Shimia isoporae: one gene and its partner. Each later gene encodes a partner of the first gene's protein in a complex. Links are inferred from orthologs where the notes say so. Each region holds a gene or a part of one and is shown on either strand. Other genes may lie near its edges. The genes, in order: mfd and uvrA.

Region 1 (6,984 bases):
CTTTGGCGGCAGAATAATAGTCGACCGTCGCATTGTTGATGCGCAGAGCCCCACGGCCGTAGCCGCCTCCAAAGCCAAATCCGGCTTCAGTGACCACAGGCATCACAAGAACACCGGCTGCCTTGTCCCGTAAATCGGTGGTGTTTGGGTAGTTGGTGTAGAGATAATTCAGTGTTGAGTCGACGCGGGCATCGATTTCTCGACCACCGCTTGAACCTACTCCGTTGCCACAAGCAGCGGTCATACCCGCTGCAGCGATGCCGCTCAACGCAAAGCCGCGTCTGGTCATGTTTTTCATGTTATTTGCCCGTATTGATGTGTCTTGTTTTTATGCTCGTACCGCCGGTTTTTCCGGGTTGCCGTCACTATACGTCTTTGTGGCCGCTCTGTCACCTGTGCGGCCTGAGGTAGCTTCATCTCGTAGCGAGTTTTCGCGCGACTGAGGGTGCAAAATAGGTCAGGATGCCGTCACATCCAGCTCGCTTGAAAGCCATCAGGCTCTCAACCATCGCCTTGTCGCCATCGATCCAGCCGTTTTGGGCCGCGGCCATAATCATCGCGTACTCGCCGCTGACCTGATAGGCGAAAGTTGGCACTTGGAAGGACTCTTTGACTCGGCGACAGATGTCCAGATAGGGCATCCCTGGTTTGACCATAACCATGTCTGCGCCTTCAGCGATGTCGCGGGATACGCAGCGCAGAGCCTCGTCGCTGTTGGCCGGATCCATCTGGTATGTTGTCTTGTCGCCCTTGAGCGCGCCGGATGCGCCGACTGCGTCGCGGAATGGTCCGTAAAAGGCCGACGCATATTTGGCTGCGTAACTCATGATGGTCACGTTGGTGTGACCGGCTGCTTCGAGAGCTGTGCGGATGGCGCCAATTCGACCATCCATCATGTCGGACGGGCCAATGATATCGGCGCCTGCTTCAGCTTGTGAAAGTGCCTGTTTCACAAGGGCTTCAACTGTCTCGTCGTTCAGGATCTGGCCGTCCACAACGAATCCGTCGTGGCCGTTGATATTGTACGGGTCCAAAGCGACGTCGGTCATGATAGCAATCTCGGGGACGGCCTCCTTGATGGCACGGGTCGCACGGTTGGACAGGTTGTCAGGGTTCCAAGCTTCGGCGCAGTCTTCGGTTTTCAACGATGGATCGGTGTAAGGAAACAGGCAGATCACCGGTATGCCCAAATCTGCGGCCTCGCGGGCCGCTTCCACGATTTTGTCAACCGACCGGCGCACCACCCCAGGCATGGAGGGAACAGGTTCCTCAATGCCTTCGCCGTCACGCACAAACACCGGCCAGATCAAATCGTCTGCTGTCAGGGTGTTTTCTCTGACCAGACCACGAAAAGCAGCCGTTTGGCGGGTGCGGCGCAGGCGGGCGGACGGGAAGGGCGCTGGAGTTTGTTTCATGTTGTCCTCGACGTAACGGTTCTTCAGAGGTGCCACGGAAATTCGCATACCTCAAGGGCTAGGAATTGGCGCATTGGCAGGGTATGTCGGTTAGAAATCTTTACAGGCAGACGAACCTTGGACCTGAGCCAGACCGTTTTCGAACTTATTGATATGCGCAGCTTTTCCAATCTTTGGTATTGGATTGCCTTGGCTGTGGCATGGTCCAGCGCAAGCCATTGGGTGCTGGGGGTTCCTTGGGACACGGTTTTACGTGCGCGTAGGGTTGGTGGACAGGCCGAAGATGACCTGACCGATCTGGTTCGTATCAACATCAACCGGATTCTCTACATTGCAGATGTGTCTGGTACATGGCTGATATTGCTAGGGTTTTTCGTGCACACCTTGCTCATCGGTCTCGGGTTTTTCTATGGTGTGGAATTTGCTCAGGCTGTGTTTTTGTTGATGGGGCCAATGTCGCTGGTCGGTGCAATGAGCGTTGTGACCGCGCGCAAAATCCGGGCGGAGTCCTGCGTTGGGGAACCCTTGCGCAGGCGATTGGGGCGCCACAGATTTTGGGTGCAACTCTTGGGCATGTTCTCCATCTTTGTGTCTTCGCTATGGGGCATGTATCAGAACTTTCTCGTTTCTCCGCTGGGCTGATCCGGCGAACCATGACTGGACTTACGGACAATGCGTGATGCGCAACACATTCTGGTGGGCGGTGCGCCCGAAGGGTATGACGCCAAGCTGATTTTGGACGAGGTCGCCAAATCAGGCGGGCCGGTTCTTCACATTTCGCGCGATGATAAGCGACTGGCTGCAATGAAGGCGGCACTGGCGTTTTTTCAGCCGGATATGCCAGTGATCACCTTTCCCGGTTGGGACTGCTTGCCATATGACCGCGTTTCGCCGAACGCGGACATTTCGGCAACCCGAATGGCGACATTGGCCGCGCTGGTTCACGATATGCCGTCGCGGTTTGTTCTGTTGACAACACTGAATGCAGCTACTCAGCGCGTGCCGGCACGGGAGTTGCTGAAGGAAGCCGCGTTTAAGGCCGAAGTTGATGGGCGCATCGACGAAGATGCGCTGCGCAAGTTCCTTGTTCGTATGGGTTTTGTGCAATCCCCCACAGTAATGGAGCCGGGCGACTATGCCATTCGAGGCGGTATCATCGATATCTTTCCGCCGGGCGACAGTGGCCCCGTGCGACTTGATCTGTTCGGGGATGTTCTCGATGGGGCGCGGAGGTTTGATCCGGCGACGCAACGCACGACAGAGAAACTGGACCGGATCGAGCTGGCACCTGTGAGCGAGATTGTTCTGGACGAAGCCGCAATCACCCGGTTCCGTCAGAACTACAGGATCGAGTTTGGGGCTGCGGGGACAGACGATCCGCTCTACGAAGCGGTGAGTGCGGGTCGCAAACATCAGGGTGTCGAGCACTGGCTCCCTTTCTTCCACGAGCGTCTGGAAACTCTGTTTGACTATTTGCCTCATGCGGTCATTTCGCTGGATGACCAAACCGATGCTGTGCGTCTATCGCGATGGGATTCGGTCAAAGATCAGTTCGAAACGCGCAAACATGCGATGAGCCAGAAGAGCCGGATCGATACGGTCTACAAGCCCGTCCCTCCAGAATTATTGTATCTTGATGAGGGCGCTTGGGACGCGGCGGTCAAAGGGCGGCGGTTGCTCAATTTTAAGCCTTTGCCTCAGGCATCCGGACCCGGAGCCATCGATGCTGGAGGGCGTATCGGGCGGAACTTTTCGCCAGAGCGTCAGTTGGAAAATGTCAGTCTTTTTGGTGTGTTGGCGGATCATGTTCGCGCAAGACTCGCCGTTGGGCCGGTTGTTGTTGCCAGCTATTCGGACGGTGCGCGTGAACGATTGAGCGGTCTGATCGAAGATGAGGGGTTGGCGGAGACGGTTCATGTTTCGGATGCCAGTCGCATCGGAAAAGCCGGGTTGTTTCTGGCGGTCTGGTCCTTGGAACATGGTTTTGAAACCGACAAGCTGACGGTTATCTCAGAACAGGATGTATTAGGGGATCGCCTGATCCGCGCACCAAAGAAACGGCGGCGTGCGGAGAACTTCTTGACGGAAACGCAATCACTGAGTCCCGGTGATCTGGTGGTGCATGTCGACCACGGGATCGGTCGCTTCAGTGGGCTTGAGGTGGTGACGGCCGCGGGAGCGGCGCACGAGTGCATTCTTCTTGAATATGCAGAAAAATCAAAGCTTTATTTGCCTGTCGAAAACATAGAGCTGCTTTCGAAGTACGGCCATGATGAAGGCTTGCTCGACCGGTTGGGTGGTGGTGCCTGGCAGGCGAAGAAGGCGAAGCTGAAAGAGCGCATCCGCGAGATGGCGGACCGCTTGATCCGCGTGGCAGCCGAGAGGGAACTGAGGTCGGCGCCTGTGCTTGAGGCACAGCACCACGCTTGGGAAGAGTTTTCGGCACGGTTCCCATATCAGGAAACGGATGATCAGCTTCGAGCCATTGAGGATGTCATTGGTGATCTTGCGGCTGGTCGGCCTATGGACCGGTTGGTGTGCGGGGATGTCGGATTTGGAAAAACCGAAGTGGCCATGCGGGCGGCTTTTGTCGCCGCGATGTCGGGCCAGCAAGTGGCTGTCATAGCCCCTACGACCTTGTTGGCGCGTCAACATGCCAAAAGTTTCGCCGAGCGATTTAGAGGATTTCCTCTGGAAGTTAGGTCTTTGTCCCGTTTTGTCGGGGCAAAGGAAGCCGACAAGACCCGCGATGGTCTGAGCCGTGGGACGGTCGACATCGTTGTGGGCACACATGCGCTGCTTGCGAAGGGCATCCGGTTCAAGAATCTGGGTCTCCTGATCATTGACGAGGAACAGCATTTTGGCGTGTCGCACAAAGAACGCCTAAAGCAGATGCGCAGCGACGTGCATGTTTTGACCCTGACGGCAACACCGATCCCCAGAACTCTGCAACTGAGCCTGTCCGGTGTGCGCGACTTGTCGATTATCGGCACACCGCCCGTCGATCGTTTGTCGATCCGGACCTACGTCAGCGAATTCGATGCGGTCACGATAAGAGAGGCTTTGTTAAGAGAGCACTACAGAGGCGGGCAGTCGTTCTATGTTGTTCCGAGAGTAAGTGATCTGCCTGATATTGAAGAGTTTTTGCGCGAACAGGTTCCAGAGGTCAGCTTTGTCACAGCGCATGGCCAGATGGCCGCGGGTGAACTCGATGACCGTATGAACGCGTTCTACGACGGGAAGTATGATGTCCTGTTGGCGACGACGATTGTGGAAAGCGGGTTGGACATTCCTACGGCGAACACAATGGTGGTTCACCGTGCAGATATGTTCGGTTTGGCGCAGCTTTATCAAATCCGTGGGCGTGTCGGGCGGTCCAAAACGCGTGCGTATGCCTATTTGACGACGAAGCCGCGGGTGAAGCTGACAGCGCCCGCAGAAAAGCGGCTTCGGGTGCTGGGCTCCCTGGATACGCTGGGAGCCGGATTTACCTTGGCTTCTCAAGACCTTGATATTCGCGGCGCAGGCAATCTGTTAGGCGAAGAACAGTCCGGTCAGATGCGCGATGTTGGCTATGAGCTCTATCAATCGATGCTTGAGGAGGCGATAGCCAAGATCAAGGCGGGCGAACTTGAAGGCCTGAATGATGGCGACGATCAATGGGCGCCCCAGATAAACCTGGGCGTGCCTGTGCTGATACCTGAGAAATATGTTCCGGACCTGGATGTTCGTCTCGGTCTGTATCGCCGTCTGAGTGGATTGCAGGGCAAGGTCGAGCTTGAGGGTTTCGCCGCCGAATTGATCGACCGCTTTGGTAAATTGCCTAAGGAAGTCAACACGTTGTTGTTGATCGTGCGTATCAAGGAGATGTGCAAGAAGGCGGGCATTGCCAAGTTGGACGGCGGGCCGAAGGGCGCGACGATCCAGTTCCACAACGACAAGTTTGCGTCACCTTCAGGTTTGGTGGAATTTATTCAGGACCAGAAAGGTTTGGCGAAGGTCAAAGACAACAAGATTGTTGTGCGCCGCGATTGGAAAAAAGACAGCGACAAGATCAAGGGCGCATTTGCGATTGCGCGGGATCTCGCGGCCAAAGTTGTGGCTGAAAAGAAGCGCAAAAAGGCGGCGAAAGGCACATCTGCATAACGTCGGCAAAACGTCAGTATTGCGTCGGTGCCTTGCCAGTTAGCTTCATGCGAGGGCCTGTTCCTGTCTGCGCATCTGAAGCATCAGGCCGAAGGCAATCGTGAACAGCAGGGTCATCGAGAGAGCCAAGGGCAGGGCGGTTCCATCAAACATCAGTGCGATGGGCGTGGCAATTATACCGCCGGCGATAGTGGAGACCGCGCCCATCACGGACGCCGCAGTTCCAGCCATGTGTCCGAGGGGTTCCATCGCAAGCGCGTTCAGGTTGCCAATGGTCATGCCGACAAAGAAGAAACCCGACAACTGCCAGAACGCGAAGGCGTAGAACTGAGTGTCAGTGTCGCTGATCATCGTGCAGGCCACCATAGCAATGCCGATGAAGACCTGCGCACAGAGTGCCGTTGTCACAAGGTAGCGCATACCCAGCCGCATCACGAGACGCGCGTTCAGAAAACTTGCCGAGCCCGAGATCAAGGCGATGCCTGCAAACCAATAGGGGAATTCTTCGGCGCGCCCGTAAGTCTGGTCATAGATCGGTTGCACCGAACTGATGAGGCCGAACAACCCCGCAAAAATCAAGGATTGCACCATCATTGAGGTGCGAACGGCGGGAATGCCCCACATCTCTCGCATGCCGTCCCACAGCTTTCTGAACTTGAAAGGTCGACGGTTTTCCACTGCGAGAGGTTCCGGCAGGCGGATGCCAATCCAGAGCACGGAAATCATGGAGAACACCATGAAGGCCACAAAAATTCCACGCCAACTGCTGAAGTCGATGATGAATTGGCCGATCAGCGGCGCTACGGCCGGGACCAGTGTAAAGATCATCATTGAAAATGACATGATACGTGCCATTTCACGGCCCTCGAACAGGTCGCGTACGATGGCAAGTGTCACAATGCGTGGTCCGGCCGCCCCGATGCCCATTACAAGGCGGGCGCCGAGCACCCACTCGAGAGTTTCAGAGTACCATCCAATGAAGGCGCAGAGTGAATAGATCATCGCGCCGGAAATCAGCACAACCTTGCGCCCGAACCGATCCGACAGGGGACCGGTAAAAAGGGTTCCGATACCCATTCCCATGACGAAGGACGTGATGATCAAAGTGGCCTGGTTGAGGTTGCCGGGACTGAGCTCAGCTGCAATGGACGGCAAAGCCGGCAACATCGCGTCAATGGAGAACGCGATCGTGGCGAACATCATGGCGCAAAGCGCGATGAATTCGACCTGCGACATTGGCAGGTTATCTTTGGTCATGCTCGGCTCCCTGGATCATCCGGGCGCAGACGGGACGCTCGACGCGGGGCGTCCGAGGCGGCGGGCCTTTGGCTTGAATGAACGTGCTAAATAGTCTCCGGCGGTCAAAATCGGTCGCGGGATAGTCGAAGCTTAGCGTGGGGGCGGGCAGGTCACAAGTGGGAAA
Region 2 (6,365 bases), 130 kb from region 1 along the record:
GGCGTTCAATTGCCAGCGGAAATCACGGAAGCGGCGCGTTGAAGTGGCCACACAAGTAATCTAGTGTCAGCGATAACACCGCAGGAGGAGACGCAGATGGCTGCCAGCAGTTTCGACGTTATCGTGATCGGATCGGGTCCAGGGGGCTATGTCGCCGCCATTCGCGCAGCGCAACTGGGTCAGAAAGTGGCCATTGTCGAGCGTGAAAACCTTGGGGGTATTTGCCTAAACTGGGGCTGTATTCCGACGAAGGCCCTGCTGCGTTCTGCCGAGGTTTTCCATCTGATGGAGCGGGCCAGTGAGTTTGGCTTGTCGGCGGACAAAATTGGATACGACATCGATGCCGTGGTCAGCCGTTCGCGGGCTGTCGCCAAGCAGTTGAGCGGTGGCGTGGGCTTTCTGATGAAAAAAAACAAAGTCACGGTTGTGATGGGGGAAGCCAGTATTCCGGCGAAGGGCAAGGTGTCGGTGAAGACCGAACAAGGCACCGAGGAACTGACGGCCAAGAACATCATTCTCGCGACAGGCGCGCGGGCGCGCGAGCTCCCCGGGCTGGAAGCAGATGGAGATCTTGTTTGGACGTATCGCCACGCGCTTCAACCGCCGCGCATGCCCAAGAAACTTCTGGTGATTGGCTCTGGAGCGATCGGAATCGAATTTGCGAGCTTCTTTAACACACTTGGTGCGGACACCACCGTTGTCGAGGTCATGGATCGTGTTCTGCCGGTTGAAGATGAAGAGATAAGTGCTTTTGCAAAAAAGAAATTTGTAAAACAGGGCATGAAGATCATGGAGCAAGCCATGGTTAAGAAGCTGGATCGTGCCAAAGGAAAAGTGACCGCGCATATCGAGACGGGTGGCAAGGTTGAAACCCATGAATTTGATACGGTGATTTCTGCGGTTGGCATTGTCGGGAATGTTGAAAACCTCGGGCTTGAGGCTCTGGGGGTGAACATCGACAGAACGCATGTGGTCACGGACGAGTACTGCCGCACTGGTGTTGATGGATTGTACGCAATTGGCGACATCGCGGGCGCGCCGTGGTTGGCGCACAAGGCAAGCCATGAAGGTGTTATGGTTGCTGAACTTATCGCAGGCGGAAAGCCGCATCCGATCAAACCGGGCAGCATTGCCGGCTGTACCTATTGCCACCCACAGGTTGCCAGTGTCGGGATGACCGAGGCCAAGGCAAAGGAGGCAGGGCACGACGTCAAAGTCGGTCGGTTCCCGTTCATCGGCAATGGCAAGGCAATTGCGCTGGGAGAACCCGAAGGGCTTGTAAAAACCGTGTTTGACGCCAAGACCGGTGAGCTTCTGGGGGCGCATATGGTTGGAGCGGAAGTGACCGAACTCATACAGGGCTACGTGGTTGGTCGCCAGCTTGAGACCACGGAGGCCGAGCTTATGGAGACAGTCTTCCCGCATCCGACGCTCAGCGAAATGATGCATGAGAGTGTGCTTGATGCATTTGATCGTGTGATCCACATTTGACCGCTGCCAAACATCGGTTTTACGTCGGCAACGCGTCGGTGCGTTTCAGATCGATATTTGAACACGCGGACGTGACAATGCACATCTGATTTGGCCGACGCTTCGTAATCTTCTGACGCGGCAATGAAATTCGGAACGCAACGCCAAGCCAGTGCCAAAACGGGCTTGGCGAAATAAAATGTTCTCTCTATGTTCGCAATATCTGGTTGGCAGTTTTCGCCGGCTGCCCTATGTCTTGTGCTGTATCCGTTGGGGGTTTGAATGGCCGAGCTGAAGAATATCGAGGTGCGCGGCGCGCGCGAGCATAACCTGAAGTCGATCGATGTGGATATTCCACGCGACGAGCTGGTGGTAATTACCGGACTTTCAGGCTCTGGCAAGTCGTCGCTGGCGTTCGACACAATTTATGCTGAGGGGCAGCGCCGCTATGTCGAAAGCCTGTCGGCTTATGCGCGGCAGTTCCTCGATATGATGGAAAAGCCGGACGTGGATCACATCAGCGGCTTGAGTCCCGCGATTTCCATCGAGCAAAAAACCACATCGAAGAACCCCCGTTCGACCGTTGGCACGGTGACCGAGATCTATGACTACCTGCGTTTGCTGTTCGCGAGAGCAGGGACGCCATACTCTCCGGCCACCGGCCTGCCGATCGAGGCGCAGCAGGTGCAGGACATGGTCGACCGGATCATGGAAATGGAAGAAGGCACCCGTGCCTACCTCCTTGCGCCGATTGTGCGTGACAGAAAAGGTGAGTATCGCAAGGAATTCCTTGAATTGCGCAAGCAGGGGTTTCAGCGCGTTAAGGTGGACGGTGCTTTCTATGAACTGGACGAGCCGCCGACACTGGACAAGAAGTTCCGTCATGACATCGATGTCGTCGTTGACCGCATCGTAGTGCGGGAAGGCGTGGAGACGCGCCTGGCGGACAGTTTGCGCACAGCTCTTGATCTGGCAGACGGGATTTCGGTTCTGGAGACTGCGCCGAAGGAAGGCGATCCGGAAAGGATCACATTCTCGGAGAACTTTGCCTGTCCGGTCAGCGGGTTCACGATTCCCGAGATCGAGCCACGTATGTTTTCGTTCAACGCGCCTTTCGGAGCCTGTCCGGATTGCGACGGGCTTGGTGTGGAGCTTTTCTTTGACGAACGGCTGGTTGTGCCGGATGTAACCTTGAAGGTCTATGACGGGGCGCTGGCGCCTTGGCGAAAAGGCAAGTCTCCATATTTCCTGCAAACGATTGAAGCGATTGCCAAACACTACGAGTTTGACAAGAACACGCCTTGGAAGCAGCTGCCCAAGAAGGTGCAGCAGGTGTTCCTTTATGGCTCAGGCGAGGAAGAGATCGAATTCCGCTACGATGAAGGCGGACGGGTTTATCAGGTAACCCGCGTTTTCGAAGGTGTGATCCCGAATATGGAGCGCCGTTACCGCGAGACGGACAGCAGCTGGATCCGAGAGGAATTCGAACGGTACCAGAACAACCGACCCTGCGGGACTTGCGAGGGCTATCGTTTGCGGCCAGAAGCGCTGGCTGTGAAAATCGCCGGTTTGCACGTTGGGCAGGTGGTAGAGAAATCCATTCGCGAGGCGCTCGCGTGGATCGAGGATGTGCCGAACCATCTGACACCGCAAAAACAGGAAATCGCACGCGCGATTGTGAAGGAAATCCGTGAGCGGCTCGGGTTCCTCAACAACGTGGGGCTGGAGTATCTGACACTTAGCCGGAACAGTGGAACGCTTTCGGGTGGCGAGAGTCAGCGTATTCGTCTGGCGAGCCAGATCGGCTCTGGCCTGACAGGCGTGCTATATGTGCTCGACGAGCCCTCGATTGGATTGCATCAACGCGACAACGGGCGGCTGCTGACAACGCTGAAAAACCTGCGGGATCAGGGCAACACCGTTATTGTCGTGGAGCACGATGAGGAGGCGATCCGCGAGGCGGATTATGTCTTCGACATCGGTCCGGGTGCCGGTGTGCACGGTGGCCAAGTGGTGTCAAAGGGCAAGCCCGAGGAAATTGCCGCTGATCCGGCGTCAATGACCGGGCAATACCTGAGCGGCGCGCGGGAAATTGCAGTGCCTGCAGAGCGGCGAGAGGGCAATGGGAAATCTGTCGAAGTGGTGAAGGCCACGGGCAACAACCTGAAAAAGGTGAGTGCCAAATTCCCGCTGGGCAAATTTGTTTGCGTGACCGGCGTGTCAGGAGGCGGCAAGTCGACTCTGACGATTGAAACGCTGTTCAAGACAGCCTCTATGCGGCTCAACGGAGCGCGGCAGACGCCAGCACCCTGTGAAACCATCCGGGGGCTGGAGCATCTGGACAAGGTCATCGACATCGACCAGCGACCAATCGGGCGGACACCGCGGTCCAACCCCGCGACTTACACAGGCGCCTTTACTCCAATTCGGGACTGGTTTGCCGGTTTACCCGAGGCAAAGGCGCGTGGCTACAAACCGGGGCGCTTCAGCTTCAACGTCAAAGGGGGGCGTTGCGAAGCGTGCCAAGGCGACGGTGTGATCAAGATCGAGATGCACTTCTTGCCGGATGTCTACGTGGAGTGCGAAACCTGTAAAGGCGCTCGGTACAATCGCGAAACTCTGGAAATCAAGTTTAAAGGCAAGAGCATAGCCGACGTTCTTGATATGACCGTCGAGGAGGCTCAGGAGTTCTTCAAGGCAGTTCCCAGCATTCGGGACAAGATGGACGCTCTCATGCGTGTCGGGCTTGGCTACATCAAGGTGGGTCAGCAGGCAACGACGCTGTCAGGCGGTGAAGCGCAGCGGGTGAAACTGTCCAAGGAACTCGCGAAACGCTCGACGGGGCGGACGCTCTACATTCTGGACGAGCCGACAACGGGTTTGCATTTCGAGGATGTTCGCAAGCTGCTCGATGTGCTGCACGAACTTGTGGATCAGGGCAATTCGGTTGTGGTGATCGAGCACAATCTGGACGTGGTTAAGACGGCCGACCACATTATCGATATTGGCCCTGAAGGGGGCGATGGTGGCGGAGAAGTGGTTGCGGTTGGCACGCCTGAAGAGGTGGCCGAAGTAGAACGCAGTCATACCGGGCGTTATCTCAAGGAGATGCTTGGCGCCAAGAAGGTGGCGGCGGAATGATCGTAGCCGGCTTCCCGCTCTGCTCGGGCAGGGCGGGAGGCCGGTGCCATTCGTCGCGCCCCGCAAAGACCAGCGAACCGGCCGCTTGAGTCCGGTTTGAGACGGATGATGGTGCTTGTGCTCCATCCTGCTGCGGAAGCCTCCAAAGAAAAGAGCAGCATCGCGCAGGATGCGGGCCTTTCAATGCATTAAGCGGCCAAAAGCGCGGCGGCTTCGAAGCTGCGCAGACTGGGACGTGCTGATACGTCTTGCGTGTCGACACCGCGCTTGGACATGATCACGCGCAGTGATCGGTTTGCAAACGGATCAAAGCTGTGGCGGGTCATCGGTCCGGGCATGAAGCTTTCGCTCCATTGACCTTCGGAGAACACCAGCTCGTGCTGCGGAAGCAGGATGTGGAAGTAGGTGATGGTCTCGTCTGTCGGACAGCGCAGGACGTCACGCTCGTTCACCAGATGCTTGGCCTTGACGAGAACTTCGTCGCTGCCAAAGAGCAACTCTGCGCGGGCACCGGTCAGAAGGACGCGGTGTTGCGGGGAGACGATCAGGTCGCGCTCGTTGTCCAGAACACCGGCCTTGATGCGGATGGGCAGTGAGTCAAAACGAGGCGCCATGCGGGAACTGCCAATCCATTCAATTGGTTGCAGGCCATGATCGAGGGTTTGCAGCAGCATTCCGCGCCGCAGATGCTCGACTGGTACGTCGCCGTCCGACGTGCGTATCAGCGTGCCTGCAGTAAAACAGGGGGGATGCTGTTCAATTTCGACAAGCGCCGTGTCGGTATTCCCGTCCTCGTCTTCGATTGTGTAGTTGAAGTAGACGGTTTCGTTGTCCGTGTCGGCGTCGATGGTGAGGGTTCCATCGGCATTCAGTGTCACGACTTGTCCTGTCGACAGCGTGACGCTGTTTGGCAACCCGCCGCTTCCATCTGCGCTGACGGCGACGCCATTGATATGTGTGATTGTCAGGGTAGGGCCTGCGGTCGAGTTGTCGTTGTCCAGAACATTGAGATTTTTTGTTCCGCCGTATTTGATCGAAACCGCATCATCCTGGGCAACGATGGCTGTTTGTACGGACCCGCCTGCGATCAGCAAATTGGAGTCATAGCTGCTGTCCTGCGCATCCGCGATGCCGATAATCAGCTCATTTACACCGTCCTGTAGCGGCGCAACGAACGTCAGGGTGATCGTAAAGCCGTCCATTTCGGTGTTGAATTCGTCGTTTGAGTTGTCGTTGTAAATGTTTTCGTTGGCGTCGTTGATGTTGCCAATGGTGGCGGTGCCGTCACCGACGGAAATCTGGGCTTCGACCCCGTTGACCCAAACGCCAATAGCGTCGTTGTAGGACAGGTACTCCGGGTATTCTTCCGATGAGAGCACGAAATCGATGGTCAGCATTTCGCCGGCGGAGCCGTTGAAGTCGATGACCATGTATGATGCGTCAAAGGTGCTTGTTCCCGCGACGTCGTTGAAAAGCGCGTTGTTGTTTTCACCCGTCGTGTTCGTGGAGGTGTTTCCACGCACGTTGGTGTTGGTGGTGCCGCTGTCGTTTGTGAAGTCTTCCACGTGACCGGTGGAGAGGATCACGCCGCTGTCTGCGGGGGCAACTCCGGCGGATGTGGTGTCTGCTCCGGTGTAAATTCCGGAAGACAGGTTGTCGCCGTTGTATTCAGCATCAACGATCCGCGTGGGATCACCAAAGATTTCCTCGGCCATTTGCGCGGCCGTGGCTGTGGTATCGATATTTAGTTCGGT

Evidence for each region.
Region 2: the proteins of mfd (region 1) and uvrA are in contact, whole or in part, in a crystal structure (PDB 4DFC), measured with the Escherichia coli proteins. The link is inferred for Shimia isoporae from one-to-one orthologs.

What each region holds. Positions count from the first base shown.
Region 1 is NZ_SMGR01000001.1:1,375,866-1,382,849, forward strand. What follows is about bases 1,764-5,761. They hold mfd (transcription-repair coupling factor), read left to right. Parts: upstream 1,764-2,087; coding sequence 2,088-5,561; downstream 5,562-5,761. Other genes in these bases: BXY66_RS06760 (component of SufBCD complex), read left to right, coding at 1,764-2,057; BXY66_RS06770 (multidrug effflux MFS transporter), read right to left, coding at 5,607-5,761. In the rest of the region: BXY66_RS06750 (lipid-binding SYLF domain-containing protein), read right to left, coding at 1-298; hemB (porphobilinogen synthase), read right to left, coding at 414-1,415; more of BXY66_RS06760, read left to right, coding at 1,533-1,763; more of BXY66_RS06770, read right to left, coding at 5,762-6,818. UniProt on the Escherichia coli protein: Couples transcription and DNA repair by recognizing RNA polymerase (RNAP) stalled at DNA lesions. Mediates ATP-dependent release of RNAP and its truncated transcript from the DNA, and recruitment of nucleotide excision repair machinery to the damaged site.
Region 2 is NZ_SMGR01000001.1:1,245,928-1,252,292, forward strand. Bases 1,433-4,811 are described here. They hold uvrA (excinuclease ABC subunit UvrA), read left to right. Parts: upstream 1,433-1,752; coding sequence 1,753-4,611; downstream 4,612-4,811. Other genes in these bases: lpdA (dihydrolipoyl dehydrogenase), read left to right, coding at 1,433-1,491; BXY66_RS06140 (Hint domain-containing protein), read right to left, coding at 4,800-4,811. Outside these bases: more of lpdA, read left to right, coding at 97-1,432; more of BXY66_RS06140, read right to left, coding at 4,812-6,365. UniProt on the Escherichia coli protein: The UvrABC repair system catalyzes the recognition and processing of DNA lesions. UvrA is an ATPase and a DNA-binding protein. A damage recognition complex composed of 2 UvrA and 2 UvrB subunits scans DNA for abnormalities.